4 regions of the Streptomyces sp. NPDC102402 genome follow, and region 2 is predicted to be linked to each of the others. Evidence: riboswitches for the same ligand, from Rfam matches in the RefSeq annotation. Region 2 holds a riboswitch; each other region holds the start of a gene.
The links. Region 2 has a riboswitch for cyclic di-AMP ahead of ACIRJR_RS35250 (M23 family metallopeptidase). Riboswitches for the same ligand answer to the same signal wherever they lie in the genome.
Positions count from the first base shown of each region.

Region 1: another riboswitch for cyclic di-AMP. It lies ahead of ACIRJR_RS25140 (C40 family peptidase); the one in region 2 lies ahead of ACIRJR_RS35250 (M23 family metallopeptidase).
Region 3: another riboswitch for cyclic di-AMP. It lies ahead of ACIRJR_RS00735 (transglycosylase SLT domain-containing protein); the one in region 2 lies ahead of ACIRJR_RS35250 (M23 family metallopeptidase).
Region 4: another riboswitch for cyclic di-AMP. It lies ahead of ACIRJR_RS01295 (M23 family metallopeptidase); the one in region 2 lies ahead of ACIRJR_RS35250 (M23 family metallopeptidase).

Region 1 covers NZ_JBIWKR010000009.1:129,111-133,287, forward strand. The annotation lists gene ACIRJR_RS25120 (helix-turn-helix domain-containing protein) at 1-53, opposite strand, end outside; gene ACIRJR_RS25125 (ATP-binding protein) at 283-714, shown strand; gene ACIRJR_RS25130 (LysR family transcriptional regulator) at 734-1,648, opposite strand; gene ACIRJR_RS25135 (LysE family translocator) at 1,721-2,350, shown strand; gene ACIRJR_RS25140 (C40 family peptidase) at 2,369-2,839, opposite strand; cyclic di-AMP (ydaO/yuaA leader) riboswitch at 2,843-3,015, opposite strand; gene ACIRJR_RS25145 (hypothetical protein) at 3,382-3,690, opposite strand; gene ACIRJR_RS25150 (ATP-dependent Clp protease proteolytic subunit) at 3,698-4,177, opposite strand, start outside.
Region 2 covers NZ_JBIWKR010000024.1:18,553-22,729, forward strand. The annotation lists gene ACIRJR_RS35245 (aldo/keto reductase) at 1-655, opposite strand, end outside; gene ACIRJR_RS35250 (M23 family metallopeptidase) at 867-1,907, opposite strand; cyclic di-AMP (ydaO/yuaA leader) riboswitch at 1,919-2,071, opposite strand; gene ACIRJR_RS35255 (PP2C family protein-serine/threonine phosphatase) at 2,304-3,461, opposite strand; gene ACIRJR_RS35260 (MerR family transcriptional regulator) at 3,593-4,177, opposite strand, start outside.
Region 3 covers NZ_JBIWKR010000001.1:181,084-185,260, forward strand. The annotation lists gene ACIRJR_RS00725 (SIS domain-containing protein) at 1-228, shown strand, start outside; gene ACIRJR_RS00730 (hypothetical protein) at 296-868, opposite strand; gene ACIRJR_RS00735 (transglycosylase SLT domain-containing protein) at 1,070-1,927, opposite strand; cyclic di-AMP (ydaO/yuaA leader) riboswitch at 1,932-2,118, opposite strand; gene ACIRJR_RS00740 (hypothetical protein) at 2,475-2,705, shown strand; gene ACIRJR_RS00745 (ferredoxin) at 3,199-3,390, opposite strand; gene ACIRJR_RS00750 (cytochrome P450) at 3,443-4,177, opposite strand, start outside.
Region 4 covers NZ_JBIWKR010000001.1:328,960-333,136, reverse strand. The annotation lists gene ACIRJR_RS01305 (M16 family metallopeptidase) at 1-99, shown strand, start outside; gene ACIRJR_RS01300 (M16 family metallopeptidase) at 126-1,508, shown strand; cyclic di-AMP (ydaO/yuaA leader) riboswitch at 1,699-1,868, shown strand; gene ACIRJR_RS01295 (M23 family metallopeptidase) at 1,881-2,675, shown strand; gene ACIRJR_RS01290 (GntR family transcriptional regulator) at 2,899-3,606, shown strand; gene ACIRJR_RS01285 (HPr family phosphocarrier protein) at 3,780-4,061, opposite strand.

The DNA.
Region 1 (4,177 bases), on a different contig from region 2:
CTGCGCAGCTCCTCACCGAGCTTGCGGCGGCGTACCGCCGGCCCGTTCCGCATCGCGGCCTCCTCCCGTTGTGCGGAGAGCCGCCCCGGCGGGTCCGGCTCGGAAAGGGGCCAGTGTCGCGCTCGTACGAGGATCAGCGGGGGGAGTTCACCGTAATGAGCGACAGATATATGCATATCTTGGTGGATCGCCGTCATGAAGGGCGTCATCGGTGGCAGTCTGGCGCGAAGCACAATCCAGGCCGGCCGTGGGCCGGTCAGGGCGGGAAGGGACGGCGTCGCCATGGCAGACCATCAGGAAGCAACCGTCACTCTGCCGAGCGATCCGGCCTCGGTTTCCGAGGCCCGCAGATATGTGGCCCGCGTACTCGCCGAATGGGGCCTGGCCGAGGACGACGACACGGCGGACACCATCCGGCTGGTCGTCTCGGAGCTGGCCACCAACGCCGTCCAGCACACCTTCGGGCAGTCGCCCACCTTCACCGTGGACCTGCGTCTCGACCGTGACGTCGAGTTCTTCCTCGGGGTGACGGACAGCCACCCGCGCTGGCCCCAGCGGCTGCCCGCCGCCGTCCGGCAGGACAACGGCCGCGGCATGGTGATCATCCGGGCCCTGGTGAAGGAGTACGGCGGCCGGCTCGGCGTCAGCCCCACCCCGGACGGTGGCAAGACCGTGTCGATCGCTCTTCCCTGGCCGGTTCCCGTACAGACCTGAGAGGGCCGAGCAGGCACGCTCACGGAGCGGAGGCCCGGCCGAACCCGCTGCGCAGCAACGCCCTCAGTGTCTCCGCGGCCGGGGTGTTCCGGTCCCCCCGGTGCACCACGGAGATCGTCCGCCGGAAGGCGGCCGGTTCCAGGCGCCGCACCGCGAGAGGGGCCGGTGACATCGCGGCCACCATCTCAGGGACCACCGCCACGCCGAGGCCCGCACTGACCAGGGCGCACACCAGGGCGTAGCCGGGCGACTCGCACACCACGGCGGGGGTGGCCCCCGCCTCGGCCAGCGCACGCTCCACCCCGCGCCGCGGCGGGTGCTCAGGTGCGCTGCTGATCAGCGGGCGGCCCGCGAGCCCCGCGACGGGCAGCGGACCGCTGCCTTCGGACAGCATCTGCCCGGGGGCGGTGACCAGTACCAGTTGCTCGACGAGGAGTGGTTCGGCGGACACCCCCGCCGGCATCGGATCGGCGGCCGCGGGTTCGTAGGCATGGGTCAGCGCCAGGTCCACCTCGCCCGCCGCCACGGCGGCGACCCCGGCGGGCGGCTCGTAGTCCGTCACGGCCAGTTCCACGTCGGGGTGAGCGCGCCGGAACGCGGTGAGCACCGGAGGCAGCAGGTGGATCCCCGCTGTCACGAACGTGCCGACGCGCAGTCGGCCGCCCGAGAGCCCCGCGAGCCGGGCCAGCTCGTGCCGCGCCTGGTCCATCTCGTCCAGCACACGCCGGGCGCGCCCCGCCAGCAGCTCGCCGGCGGCCGTCAGCCGGGCCCCGCGATGGTGGCGGACGAGGAGGGCCGCTCCCGCCTCCCGCTCGAGTTTGGCCAGCTGCTGCGAGAGGGCGGGAGCGGTGTAACCGAGCCGTGCGGCGGCCTTCGTGATCGAGCCGGCCTCCGCCACCGCCACCAGCGCGGCCAGCCGTGTCGGGTCGTACATTAAGCGTTCCTTTTGGCAGACCCAGAAGATTGCAAGTACACGTTAAAGGGCGGATGCGGTCAGGGTGGAGCCATGGACGCACAACTGCTCGCCTTCGTCGCCGTGGCCGCGGGAATGGTGGCACTGCCAGGGGCCGACTTCACCGTGGTCGTACGCAACGCGCTCGCATCCCGGAGATCCGGGCTGGCCACCGCCGTGGGAGTGGCGGGAGGGCTCCTGGTGCACACCGCGCTGGCCGTCGCCGGGCTCGCGGCCGTGCTCGTGACGATGCCCGTCCTCTTCCGCACCGTTCAGCTGCTCGGCGGCGCGTACGTGCTCTACCTCGGCCTCAGCGGCCTGTACGCGATGCGGTGGCGGGCCACGGCCGCGGCGGAGACCGGGAGCAGGGCGCCTTCGGGGCTCCGGCGTTCGCTGCGCCAGGGGTTCCTGACCAACGCACTGAACCCGAAGGCGCCCGTCCTCTTCCTGAGTCTGCTGCCCCAGTTCGTCCCCGACGGGCAGCCGCCCCTGCCCAGGACCCTGCTGCTCGCCTCGGTGGTCGTCCTGCTCGCGCTCGTCTGGTTCCCGGCCGTGGCCCTCCTGGTGGACCGGCTGGGCCGGTGGCTGCGCCGGCCGCGTACCGCCCGTGCGATCGAGGGCGGCAGCGGCACGGCGCTCACCGCGCTGGGACTCGTGCTGGTGACGGGGCCCCTGCTGCGCTGAACCAGGTGGGGAGGAAGGTCAGTGGACCCTCCCGTACCAGACGTTGCCGGACCAGATCCTCTCCAGCCGGACCACGGCTCCGGTCTTCGGCGAGTGCCAGATCTTTCCGCTGCCGGCGTAGATGCCGACGTGGTACACGCTGCGGCCCGCGTGGAAGAAGACCAGGTCGCCGCGTTTCCGCTGCGACCTGGAAATATGGCGGGTCTTGTTGTACTGCTGCTGGGCCGTGCGGGGTAGCTTCTTGCCCGCTTTCTTGAACGAGTAGAGCGTGAGCCCGGAACAGTCGAACCGGTGAGGGCCTGTGGCGCCCCATCTGTAGGGCGCCCCCTTCTTCGACGCGGCGACCTTGAGCGCCGTCGCCGAGTGGGCGGCGGCCTCGGCGTCGTTCACGAAGCCGGGGGCCAGCATGGTGGTCCCTACGGCGAAAGTCAGAGCCGAGGCCGTTCCGACCCGGGCGAACAGAGACGGGACATGAACCTGCGCAGTCATGCGCAACCCTTCGTCAGCCGCCTGTGAAGGATGACCTGTCGGGTTCGGGCTGGCGAAGTTGCCCGGCCGCGCGAAGCGGCTTCACCCCGAGGGCCGTCCGGATGTCCGGGCGGCCCGTTGTGCTCGGGTCCTCCACTCCTGCCGATCCACTTCTGTCGACCAGGCATCCGGACAGCGGCAGGACTCGGCGTCCGCCCGGACCGCCCCGCCGCGGTGGCGGGGGCTTGTCGTCCCAGGGATCTTTACGCAAGGACTGCCGGATTTCCTCCCTGAAGTGGCGACATGTGAAAGTCGTCACCACTGATCCGAACGGGTGGACGCGGCTCGTCCGGCCTCCCGGCGGCCGCACCGGACCAGCCGCGCACCAGCAGCGGAACAGTGGATTCCGTTCAGCGTCCGCGCCCTTTGCGCAAGTTGGACTGTCCCTCGGGAGGGGGAGCTTCTACGCCGAACGAGCGAGGAAAACTCATCGGCCGACCGGGCGTGTCGGGAAAGGGCACCGAAGGAGCCGGCCCGCTCGCCGGATCGGGTGACCGGACCGCTCAACTCGACGGGGCGGGAGGCACGGCGACCCGGCCCGCGCGGCGCTCCCCGTCCAGCAGCCGCAGAGCCCGGGCCAGGGTGTCCGCGTGGATCTGCGACTCACCCCGCTCGTGCATCAGCACGAGTGCCTCGCGGAGGGCGGTTGCCCTGGACGCGAGAGCCTGGGCCGCGCGGAGGGCTCCGTAGGTGTCGCCGCCCCGGGCGGGATTGATGCGGCCGAGCTGGTCGAGCACTTCCAGGTAGCAGTCGATGAACTCGGCCTCGGCGCGGGTCAGTGCGGGAAGCGGCGGGAACCGGGGTGGGAGCATCGGGCGTTCACCTCGCGGGATGCGGCGGCTGGGACGGTGTGCGGTTCTCCACGACGTGGTCCACCAGCCCGTACGCCAGGGCGGCCTGGGCGTCGAGGATGGTGTCCCGTTCGATGTCGGCGCTGATCTGCCCCGCGGAACGCCCCGTGTGACGGGCCAGCATGGCCGTGAGCAACTCACGCTCGCGCAGCAACTCGGCGGCCTGGATGTCGAGATCGGAGAGCTGGCCCCGCACCGGCTTGTCCAGGACGGGTTGCTGAATGACTACCCGGGCGCCCGGCAGGGCATGTCGGCGTCCCGGTGCGCCGGCCGCGAGCAGCACCGCGGCACTGGAACCCGCCTGGCCGAGGCAGAAGGTCTCCACCTCGCAGGCGAGGAAGTGCATGGTGTCGTAGATCGCCGTCATGGCGTTGAAGGAGCCGCCGGGCGAGTTGATGTAGAGGGACAGGGACCGGTCGGGGTCCGCGTGCTCCAGATACATGAACTG
Region 2 (4,177 bases):
TCAGGAAGCCCGAGGCGAGCGCGAAGTACGGGACGGCCGCGAGCCCGGCACCGGCCGCCGTGTCCTGGAGCGCGCCCTCATAGGTGTCGCGGGAGACGAGGTTGTAGTGCGGCTGCAGGGCCACGTAACGGGCGAGACCCTCGCGCTCGGAGAAGTCGAGGGACGCCCTGAGCCGCTCGGGGCTGATGTTAGAAGCCGCGATCTCCCGTACCGTACCGGCCTTCACCAGCTGGTCGAGGGCGGTGACGATCTCCTCGACGGGGACCGTCTCGTCGTCGAAGTGCGTGTAGTAGAGGTCGATGTGATCGGTGCCGAGCCTGCGCAGCGAGGCCTCGGCCGCCGCCTTGATCGTGGTGGGCGAGAGCCCCTTGTACGCCGGGTGGGCGCCGACCTTGGTGGCGATGACGACATCGTCGCGGCGGGAACGGGCCGCCAGCCACCTGCCGATGAGGGTCTCCGACTCACCGCCCTCGTTGCCCGGGATCCAGGCGGAGTAGGAGTCGGCGGTGTCGATGAAGTTGCCGCCGGCCGCCACGTACGCGTCGAGGACGGCGAAGGTCCGGTCCTCGTCGGCCGTCCAGCCGAAGACGTTGCCCCCGAGAGCGAGGGGGAAGACCTGGAGGCTCGAGGAACCGAGCGGGCGCAGAGAAGTCATATCGTGATCAACCAGTCGCCTGAGGCGGCTATTCCGTTTCGCGGGCCGCGCCCGCACGCCCGCGCCCCGGACACCCGCCCCCAGCCCGGATGCCCACCCCCTGCCCCGGCCCCCGGACGCCGACGGCTCCGGACAGACCGACGGCCCTGACGTCGGGGGGTCGTGCGTCAGGGCCGCCGGGGTCGAGGTGCGCCGTCCAGGGCGCCTGGCCTCAGATCGAGAGGCCCTTGCCGCGCAGCCAGCTCATCGGGTCGATACCCGTGCCGTCCGCGGTGTGGATCTCCAGGTGGAGGTGGGGGCCGGTCACGTTGCCGGTGGCACCGACGCGGCCGATGGTCTCGCCGGTGGTGACCTTCTGCCCGGCGGTGACGTCCATCGAGGACTGGTGGCAGTACCAGACCTCCGTGCCGTCGTCGAGCTCCAGGACCGTGCGGTAGCCGTACGAGCCGGACCAGCCCGCCGACTTCACCGTGCCGCCGTGCACGGCCTTGACCGGCGTGCCGGTCGGAGCCGCGAAGTCCAGCCCGGTGTGGTGGCCGGAGGACCACATCGAACCGGCCTGCCCGAAGGTCGAGGTGATCGTGTACGAGGAGGTCGGGACGGCGTAGCTGGCGGCGAGCTTGGCGAGGCGCTCGGCCTCCGCCTTCTTCTTCGCCGCTTCCTCCGCCGCCTTCTTCTTCGCGGCGGCTTCGGCCTCGGCGTCGCTCTGCTGCTTGGCCGCCTGGGCCGCGGCCTCTTCCGCCGCCGCCTTCTCCTCGGCCGCCTTGGCCTCGGCAGCGGCTCCGGCCTGCTGCTGCTCGGCCTGCTGGAGGATGCGGGCGCGCAGCGCCTCGCCCGCGTCGGTGGCGCCCTGCTCGGCCTCGGCGGCGGTGATGCCCGCCGTGGTGAGCGGGGACGACGCGGCGACCGTCTCGTGGTCGGCGTCGGAGTCGCCGGACATGAAGGCACCCACGCCGGGTAGGGACTTGGCGTCGGGGAGGTTGTCCGCGATGGAATCGGGAAGAGAGATGGAGACCGGCGGCTTGCTCTGCGCCGTGGCCATGCCACCCGCGCCGACGGCCGCGATGACGCCGACGCCGAGGACGGTGGAGCTACGGGCGAGACCGCGCTGCTTGGCTACGCGATGCCGGCCGCGTACGGGACGGATGGACTCCTCGGTGGGGTTCCATTCCTCCCATGTCCTGTCCTCATCACCGAAGCCTCCGGTCCTGAAGGATGACGGGGCCTCGGGGGCAGGCTGATTGGACGCCACGTGGGCGCACTCCTTTCCTTCCTTCTCGCCTACCGGGTTAGCTGACGGGTTCGGAGCAGGAAGGTCTCCTACGGGCCCCTTCGTCCCTTGCGGGACACAGGTGCCCGATTCACCCCATGTAGGTGGTTCCCCGGTTCCCTTGCGGAATTCGGCGCTGCGCACGGTGCCGTCTCTTGCGACGGCGGGTACAACCGCGCTGCGTTATCGAACGTTAATAGACACCCGGGTCCGATTCCAAGCTGTTCCAACAGATCGTTCACGACTCTGGCCTGGACTTTCAGGGGTCAAACGGTCCCAAACGGGCGAGTTGAGCGCCCCTCATCCAGCCGCCATTTTCTGACGTTGCGTCAAATGTTATGCGGAGCGAGGTCTTTCGACTACCGACTGTCGCCACGGTCAGTCACTGTCCCTCCCCACGATCTTCACCGTCGTCCGCCGCTCCTGCTGCCCCCGCGAAGGGCGGCCGACCGCGAGGAGCGCCAAGTCGTCCGTCGACCGGCCACCGGTGTGCAGGCGTACGTCGTCGGTGAGCGCGGACAGCAGTTCCTCGGGCCCCGGGAAGAGCCGGCCGCGCAGCCGGGCCGCCGGGTCGTAGAAGACCCCCTTCTCGTCCCGTGCCTCGGAGAGGCCGTCGGTGAACGCCAGGAAGGTCGAACCGGCGGGCAGCGCCCACTCGTCCGAGCGGTCCGGCCACGCGCCCAGCCCCATCCCGAGCGGCAGGGCGGGCTCCGTCGGCGCCAGCACGTCGAGCGCCCCGTCGGCGTGCAGGACGATCGGCTCCGGATGGCCGCGGTTGATGACCCGCAGGGTGTCCGAACCGGCAGGGATCTCCGCGAGGACGGCGGTGACGAACCCCTCCATGGAGTCGAGCCCGCCCCGCCGCGTGGTCTCCCGGGCCAGCGCCCGCTCCAGCCGCTGGACCACGCCCTCCAGCGACAGCTCCTGTTCGGCGGCCTCCCGGAACGCCCCGATCACGACGGCCACGGCCGACACCGCGTCCAGCCCCTTGCCCCGTACGTCCCCCACCACCAGCCTCACCCCGTAGGGCGTGTCCGCGACCGCGAAGAGGTCCCCGCCGACGAACTCGTCCGCCTGGGCGGCCTCGTACCGTGCCGCGACCTGCAGCCCGCCGATCCGCGGGTCCGGCACCGGGAGCACCGCGCGCATCGCGGTCTCCGCGATGACCCTGGCCGAGGCCAACTGCTCGTTACCGCGTCGCACGACCCGGTTGATGACGAGGGACAGGGCGACGACGGTGAGCAGCGTGAGCAGGTCGGTGACCGGCACGACCCTGAAGAGCACGCCGTCCGAGACCCGGATGGCGAACACGACGAGGAGCGTGGCGACCCCGATGCGGACGGTGCCGGCGAGCGAGAAGAACGGGGCGGCCATCAGCGAGGCGGCGGCGAAGAGCGGCACGGCGCTGACCTCGGCCGGGGTCCAGACGTCGACGGCCACCCCGACACAGACCATCAGCGCGGGCAGCGCACGCACGAGCCGCCGGGAACGGGAGTTCCCGGCAACGCCCCGTCGCCGCCCGTCCCGCTTCCCCACGTGTGCACTCCCGCCCGGTCCACCCACGGCTGCGGACGGTACCGCGCCGCACCCGGTCCGCCCGGAGCCGCGCCGAGCGGCGGCTCGTCATCGGCCGAAGGGAGGAACGCCGGAGCCCCGCCTTCCGGGGGTCAGCCGGAGAGCCGGTGCTGCGCGTGGATCGTCAGTGCATCCCGTACGAAGACGGCAGTTCCGTCCCCGTAGCGATCGTAGTTCCTCCCGAAGCGGGGATCGGCGACATACATCTCCCCGAGTCCGGTCACGTACGCGCGCGTGATCTCCGTGGTCACCGACAGCCAGGCGCAGTGCCGCCGGGCGATGTCCTGCACCTGCTCGCTGCCGGGCTCGAGGCCCGCGGCCCTCGCCTCGCCGTAGTCCCGGGCGATGGCCTCGTGCGCGCCCTGGAAGCGGACGCGTTCCTCCTCGCCCAGCCCGCTCCACCACCGGCTGCCCCGCTCGTAGGCCTCCCGGCCCCAGCGCTCGGTGACCTCCTGCTCGTACTCCGTGTGATCGAAGCCGTCCAGCACTTCCCCGGCCATGAGTTCCTCCCCTTGCGCGGTCCTGTGGAGAGTGGTCCGCACCGAGGCGATCTGCCGCCCGATGCGCTCCCGCTCCTGCTCCAGCAGGCGCAGATGCGTCCGGAGCGCCGCTGAGGTGTCCCGCTGCCCCTCCAGCACGTCCTTGATCGCGGGCAGCGGGAGACCGAGCTCCCGCAG
Region 3 (4,177 bases), on a different contig from region 2:
AGCATCGCCACGGCCGGTACCGCGACCTGGATGTTCGGCACCGCTCCGGAGGGGCTCCGGGAGCAGGTGCTTGCGACCGGGGCCCGCTGGGTGGAGAGCGGACTGGACCCGCTGGCCGACCTGGTCCGGGTCCAGCGGCTGGCGATCGCCCGCGCGGCCGCCCGCGGTCTCGATCCGGACCTGCCGCGCCACCTGACGCGGTCCGTGGTGCTCGGCGCCGGAGCCTGAGCCCACCTCATGGCATGCCGAGCACCGGGCCGGCGGGCGGCCCGGTGCTCGGCCGTGGACGCGGAGGTCAGGCCTCTTCGAAGTAGGCGTCCAACGCCTCGTCGAGCTCCGCCGTCCACCCCTTCAGCTCACTCCTGGCCCCGGCCTCGACCTCGGCGTTGAACCACCGGCGGCTCGACAGGTGGACGGTCACGGTGAACCGGCGCCCGAAGCGGCCGGTCTTGACCTCGACCGCGCCGATCTCGGACCAGTCGAACTCCGCCTCCTGGTCGTCGAGCCGGAAGCGGACACCCTCGGCGTCCACCCTGATGGATCCACGGCGGTCACTGACTTCGAAGACGGGTCCGTCCTCGTCGCCGGCGTCCTCGCGCACCGCTCCGGCGTCCTGGACCTCCTCGGCGTCCGGGGTCCCGGCGTCGGCAGCCGTGGAATCGTCCACCGCCTCCTCTGCCGCGTCCTTGACGAGCGGGGCGCCGACGTCGGCGCCCCGGCCCTCCTCGGGCCCCTCGGGCTCCGCCTTCTCCGCTTCCGCTTCCGCCTCCGTCCGCGCGGGGGCAGGGGCCGTCAGGCCGGGGATGTACGCCGGGTCTGTCCCTGCGGCGAACTCGGGCTGAGTGTTCGAATCTATGCGCTGCTCCACGGCGGGCAGTATGGACGACGAACCTGTACGAGACCAGTCACCCCGGTCTTGACCGGCCTGTCGCGCGGGCGGCGCCGCCCTGCGGTGGCTCCGGACACGACTGACGGGTGGTGTGGGTTCCGCCGAACCCGCACCACCCGTCAGTACTGCTCTGTCCCTCTGTCACATGCCGTCTGTCAGAGGTCCCGCGTCCGTGAGGGCTCAGTAGGCCCCGAAGACGTTGTCGATCGAGCCGTACCGGTCCGCGGCGTAGTTGCACGCGGCCGTGATGTTGGCGACCGGGTCGTAGCTGTCCATCGACGTGCCGGGCACGTGGTAGGCCTGGAAGGTCGGGTCGATGACCTGCAGGAGACCCTTCGACGGAACACCGTTGATCGCGTTGATGTCCCAGTTGTTGATGGCCTGGGGGTCACCCGCGGACTCGCGGATGATGTTGCGGTGGATGCCCTCGTAGGTGCCGGGGATGCCGTGCTCGGCCATGACGGCCAGCGACTCCTTGATCCAGCCGTCGAGGTCGTTCGTGTACGAGGTCGACTCGGCCGCGGGAGCGGCCTCCGCTGCGGGCGCACCCTCAGCGGCGATCGAGGTGCTCGTGCGCTCCGAACGGTCGGCGCGGTCGGAGCTCTTCTCGGCACGGTCGGACGCCTTGGATTCAGCCTTCTCGGCCTTGTCCGCGGACTTCTTCTCACTCTTGACGTGAAGGGTGATCTTCAGACCGGGGTGAATCAGGTCCGGGTTTCCGCCGACGACCTTCTTGTTGCCGTCGTACAGGGCCTTCCAGCCACCGCTCACGGAATGCTCGCGAGCGATCTTGGCGAGGGTGTCGCCCACGGCCACGGAATAGGTGGCGGACTTCGACTTCTGCGCGGCAATTCCCTTGCCGGACACAGCAGTAGAGGTTGCGGCCTTTTCCACGGCCACCGGCTGGGCCGGGGCGGCGAAGGCACCGGTGGCACCGATCAGGGGAAGGGCCAGTGCGGCTCCGCCCGTGCTCACGGCGATGATGCCGCGGGTCAGCGAACTGGTCCTGGAACGACGGTGCTTACCGTTTTCGGGCATGCTGAATTCCTCTCCGTCGCCTGCGAAGTGAGCTGTCGGGTTCGAGCTGGAGATGCCCGGCCGCATAGGGATGCGACTTCACCCCGAGCCGCTCCGGGTTACCGGATCGGCGCTTACTTGGGTCCCCCGCTCCTGCCGTACGAGAAGTGGTCGGGTAACCAGGCGGCGGCAGGATTCGGCGTTCCGCCCGGAGTGATGGTGACCGTAGGCGAGAAATAGGGAAAGGAACAAGCCTGGCGCGGTGATCACAATTCATCCGCAAGATCAATTCACGGGAATTCATGTAATCCACCCCACACGGCGCCATCCATTTCTCTTGGCGCAGAAGGGAACCGGCCGCCGCGAACCCGCGTCCGGGACGCAGGAGGTGACCCTGGTCACGGAGTCCGATTCGGGCGATTTGCGCCCGCGCGAAGGGGGCCAGGTCGCACGAAATGGCCTTTTATGGATTACGGGATTAATTTCTAAAAACATTCCAAATCGGGCATATGAGCCACAGTGGACCACTCCGGCATATCTGGAGTGTTGGTGTGGAACCGATCCGCCTATGACGGAAAATCCCTACGCCGCCGCTCCCCGCATCACCGTCCTGCCGGTCCAGCCGGGGGACCCGCCCTTCCGCGTCGTGGAGATCGACGGAGAGGTGATCGGGCGCGCCACCGCCGTGACCGACGTCCTGCTGGCCGCCGCAGCGGCCGGCGTTCCGGTCCACGACCTCGATGACCCGGCCTCCGTCCGCTGGGTGGGGGGCGGCAAGCTCAGCTGGAGGCCGCACTGAGCGGCACGGGGCGGGGCGGACGGGGCAGGGTGGGGAGCAGGGCAGGAACGGGCGGCCGCGGCGGGACACCGAGGCGCCCGCCCGGCCACCGGGCCGACCGCCGCCGAGGGGGGCAGGTGCGGCGGATCCCTGAGCGCCCTTCGCCCGTCAGGCCCCGGACGGTGCGTCGTGGCGGCCGTGGCGCGCAGCAGGTCCAGCGCCGTGTCCGGCGCCGCCTCCAGATGGGTGATCCGGCGGGCGGACTCGGGATGACCAACCCGCGGGCTGCGTTGCTCCCCGGCGCCGGAGGGCGCTACCGGTCGGAGTCACGGAACGGGCACACCGCTCGGGGCCACGGCGCGCACACCGCGCCCCCGGGGGCGGGGCTCCACGAGCGATATCCGCCCCGTCCCCGTAGCGGCCCGCCGGGGAGACAGAGCGGGAGGCCGCCCCTCCCCCGGCGGCCCCGCCGGGGCAGGGCTGTGCGCCACGGCCCTCCCCGGCCTCGGTCGTGTCAGTCCTGGACCGTGATGGCGAGGGCCGGGCAGACCGCCGCGGCCTGCTGGACGTCGTCGGCGCGCGCCGACGACGGCGCCGGGTCGAGCAGTACCGCGATGCCGTCGTCGTCCTGGTCGAACACGTCGGCGGCGGCGACCACGCACTGTCCGGACGCCACGCACCTGTCCTGGTCGAGGGTCACCTTCATGAGCACTCCTTCGTCGTCGGTGTCGCGGTGGGGCAGGGTCGGGGTGAGGGGGTCACCAGGCCACGGGCAGTTCGTGGACGCCGTAGACGGATCCGTCGTGCTTGAACGACAGCTGCTCCAGGCCCGTGTCCAGGCGCAGGGTGGGGATGCGCCGGTAGAGGGTGCTGTAGACGACCTGCAGCTCCATGCGGGCCAGCGGCTGGCCGAGGCACTGGTGCACGCCGAAACCGAAGGCGACGTGGCGTCGGGCGTCGCGCCGGAGGTCGAGCCGGTCGGGGTCGGCGAAGACCTCGGGGTCACGGTTGCCGATGTCGTTGGGCACGATGATCCCCTCCCCCGCGCGAATGACCCCGCCGGCGATCTCGATGTCCTCCAGGGCCACACGCCGGCGGCCCCCATGGGTGATGTTGAGGTAGCGCAGCAGTTCCTCGACGGCGCCGGAGACCGCCTTGGGGTCCTCGGTGTCGCGGAGCAGAGCGAGCTGATCAGGGTGCTCCAGGAGGGCGAGGGTGCCCAGAGCGATCATGTTGGCGGTGGTCTCGTGCCCGGCGAGCAGCAGGAGTACGCCCATCTCGGCGGCTTCCCGGCGGGACAGTTCCCCCGCCTCGACGCGCGTACCGAGGCCGGACAGGAGGTCGTCCGCGGGACGGGCGATCTTGTCGCCCATCAGCTCGTCCAGATACCCGATCAGGTTGCCGTGCGCGGCACCCCGCTCCTCGGGCGCGGCGCTGCGGCTGATCAGGGTCTTGCTGTTCCTCTGGAAGAAGTCGTGGTCGGCGTACGGCAC
Region 4 (4,177 bases), on a different contig from region 2:
CCCGACAACCGTGCGGTCCTGGTGTACGAGCCGGTCGAACCGGCTGACGAGGCCGACGAGACGGACGGCACCGACGCGCACGAGGGGGCCGACAAGTGACCGACGCCGCCGTGACTGGAGTAGCGATGGAGTACCACCCGCAGCCGACCGCCGGCGAGGCCAGGCCCTGGGCCTTCCCCGCGCCGGAGCGAGGCGCCCTGCCCAACGGGCTGACCGTGCTGCGCTGCCACCGCCCCGGCCAGCAGGTCGTCGCCGTGGAGATCTTCCTCGACGCGCCGCTGGACGCCGAGCCCGAGGGGCTGGACGGTGTGGCGACGATCATGTCGCGTGCGCTGTCCGAGGGCACGGACAAGCACTCCGCGGAGGAGTTCGCCGCGGAGCTGGAGCGCTGCGGCGCCACGCTGGACGCCCACGCGGACCACCCGGGGGTCCGCGTCTCCCTGGAGGTCCCGGTCTCCCGGCTCGCCAAGGCCCTCGGCCTGGTCGCCGAGGCCCTGCGGGCTCCGGCCTTCGCGGAGAACGAGGTGGAGCGCCTGGTCGTCAACCGCCTCGACGAGATCCCGCACGAGCAGGCCAACCCCGCCCGGCGGGCCGCCAAGCAGCTGTCCAAGGAGCTCTTCCCCGCCACGGCGCGGATGTCGCGTCCGCGCCAGGGCACCGAGGAGACCGTCCGGCGGATCGACGCCGCGGCCGTGCGCGCCTTCTACGACGCCCACGTCCGGCCGTCCACGGCGACGGCGGTCGTCGTCGGCGATCTCACCGACGTGGACCTGGACGCGCTGCTCGCCGACACCGTCGGGGACTGGTCGGGCAACGCCGGCCGGACGCGCCCGGTGCCCCCGATCACCGCCGACGACACCGGCCGTGTGGTCATCGTCGACCGCCCCGGAGCCGTACAGACGCAGCTGCTGATCGGCCGGATCGGCGCGGACCGGCACGACAGCGTGTGGCCCGCGCAGGTCCTCGGCACGTACTGCCTGGGAGGCACGCTCACCTCGCGCCTCGACCGTGTGCTGCGTGAGGAGAAGGGCTACACCTACGGCGTCCGGGCCTTCGGGCAGGTGCTGCGCTCGACGGCGCCGGCTTCCCCCGCCGGAGCGGCCGGTGCAGCGATGCTCGCCATCAGCGGCTCCGTCGACACGGAGTCCACCGGGCCCGCGCTCGAGGATCTCTGGAAGGTCCTGCGCACCCTGGCGGCCGAAGGGCTCACCGACGCCGAGCGCGAGACCGCTGTGCAGAACCTCGTGGGTGTCGCCCCGCTGAAGTACGAGACGGCGGCCTCGGTCGCGGGCACGCTGGCCGACCAGGTGGAGCAGCACCTGCCGGACGACTACCAGGCCGAGCTGTACGCGCGCCTGGCCGGGACCGGCACGGTCGAGGCGACCGCCGCCGTGGTCAACGCCTTCCCGGTGGACCGGCTGGTCACCGTCCTGGTCGGGGACGCCGCACAGATCGCGGAGCCCGTGAAGGCGCTCGGCATCGGTGAGGTGTCGGTCGTCACCGGCTGACATGACGGCACATCAGGGACCCCGGCGGGGCGCTCTCGCCGGGGTCCCGCCTTTTGTCTGTTTTAAGCGGAAAATACAGGTTCATCCTGTGGGATGTGCGACAAAAGACCCGTTCCGTTTGGCGGGGCAAAGCGGCCCGTTCTAGCGTCGGCCCGGCTGTCCGCCAGACGAATGCCGCATCCGTGGCGCCGGGCAGTCATCGCCGAGTCCCCGTCAGGCGCGAGCCTGGGGAGCCGGGGACCCACGAAGTCCCTGGGGTGAATCGGATCCCTGCACCCTCACACGGGGCTCAGGGGCCCGTAGGAGACCTTCCTGCTCCGAACCCGTCAGCTAACCCGGTAGGCGAGAAGGAAGGAAAGGACCAGCCCCTCCATGGCGTTCATCCGTGCCACCGGGAAGCACCGTGCCCCGAGCCGCCTGACGCGAAAGAGCGCCGAGGTCGCGGGCATCGCCGCCCTGGCCACCGCCGGTGTCATCGGCGCCACCGCGTCCCCGGCCCTCGCCGCGGACTCCGAGGCCGCCACCGCCTCCTCCACCGGCCTGACGCAGACCGTCGCCCTCGACACCGACCTCGCCGCCCAGATCGACGCCCAGGCCGCGGCGCAGGCGCACCAGGCCGAGGTCGTCGCCAAGGCGAAGGCCGCCGCGAAGGCCAAGGCGAAGGCCGAGGCCGAGGCGAAGCGCAAGGCCGAAGCCCGCGCCAAGGAGGCCCGCGAGGAGAAGGCGCGCGCCGCACGCGCCGCCGAGCGCGCCCGGCTGAACGCCTTCCACCTCCCGGTCGCCGGCTCGCACGTGACCACCGGCTACAAGTCCGGCGGCGCGCTCTGGTCCTCCGGCACCCACTCCGGCGTGGACTTCCAGGCGGCGTCCGGCACCTCCGTCGTCGCGGTCGGCGCCGGCACGGTCGTCGAGGCGGGCTGGGGCGGCGCGTACGGCAACAACATCGTGCTCAGGATGAAGGACGGCACGTACACCCAGTACGGCCACCTCTCCTCGATCGGCGTCTCCGTCGGCCAGAGCGTCGGCTCGGGCGAGCAGATCGGCATCTCCGGCTCGACCGGCAACTCCACCGGGCCGCACCTGCACTTCGAGGCCCGGACCACCCCCGAGTACGGCTCGGACATGGACCCCGTCGCCTACCTCCGCGCCCACGGCGTCCAGGTCTGACCCCACACCGCACGAGATCGCTCCGACGAAGGCCCCGGCACCGCCGGGGCCTTCGCCGTGCCTCCGGACAGAGGCACGGCGAGACCCCTCGCGGAACTGCTCCCTGGCCAAAAGATATCCATGGATTCCACCCCGCCATCGGAAATTCCCGCCGGTTGCAATAGAGTCACAGAACAGGCGTCGATCAGCCGCGTTTCGCGGGGATTAAGGCGGAGGTTCGGACATGCGCATTCCCGCGCATTCGGTATGCACGGCAATCCGTGACGACATCGTCTCCGGTGTCTTCGAGCGCGGCAGCCGCCTCACCGAAGAGGTGCTCGCGCGTCGCTACGGCGTCTCCCGCGTCCCCGTGCGAGAGGCGTTGCGCACCCTGGAGTCCGAGGGGTTCGTCGTCACCCGCCGCCACGCAGGCGCCTGTGTCGCCGAGCCCACGGAACAGGAGGCCGCCGACCTCCTGGAGATCCGGATGCTGCTGGAACCGCTGGGGGCCGCACGCGCGGCGCAGCGCCGTAGCGAGGCACACCTCAAGGTGCTCCGCGGCCTGGTCAGGCTGGGGCAGGAGCGGGTACGCAGGGGCGAGGGGGAGGACCTGCGCTCCCTGGGCGGCTGGTTCCACGAGACGCTGGCCCAGGCCTCGGGCAGCCCTGCCCTCATCGCGCTGCTCACCCAGCTCCGGCACAAGATCACCTGGATGTACGCCGTCGAGCAGCCGGCCCGTCCCGCGGACTCCTGGGCGGAGCACGGCGCTCTCGTCGACGCCGTGGCGCGCCGCGACGCCGAGCGGGCCCGGGCGCTCGCCGCGCAGCACGCCGAACGCGTGACCGCGGCCCACCGGCTGCGCCGCACGGACCGGCCGGGGCACACGGGGGGCGGCGCGGCCCGGGTGAGGACTTCGCAACACCCCGTAAACATCGCGGGAGTCCGTCATTAACAATTGCGCCGTATACAAAGAAGGTAATTATCGGAGGGCTTTCTTTCTGCTGCCCTGATTCGGAAATTCCGGGACCGTGGCCGTTCGTGTTCCGGAAACAGGAAAGCCGCGGCTCCCGGTCGGGGGTGCCGCGGCTTTTCCGCAGAGAGGAATCCGGTTCGGAACGGCCGGAATCAGACGGTCTCCGGAAGCTCCTCGAGTCCTTCGGCGACCAGCTTCGCCAGACGGTCCAGGGCGGCCTCGGCGTTGTCCGCCTCGGACGCGAGGACGATCTCCTCGCCGCCCTGGGCGCCCAGGCCGAGCACCGCGAGCATGGAGGCGGCGTTCACGGGGTTGCCGTCCGCCTTGGCGATCGTCACGGGGACGCCGGAGGCCGTGGCGGCACGGACGAAGATGGAAGCGGGGCGGGCGTGCAGGCCCTCGGCCCAACCGACGTTGACGCGGCGCTCAGCCATGGTTCTGCCCTTCACGTATCAATGGGTTGTCTAGACCAGTCTCTCATGTGGTGCGCACTGCTGTGCCCGGCGTCGGCACCGGCCGCCCACCGGCCGCCGGCTCCCTCAGCGTGCCT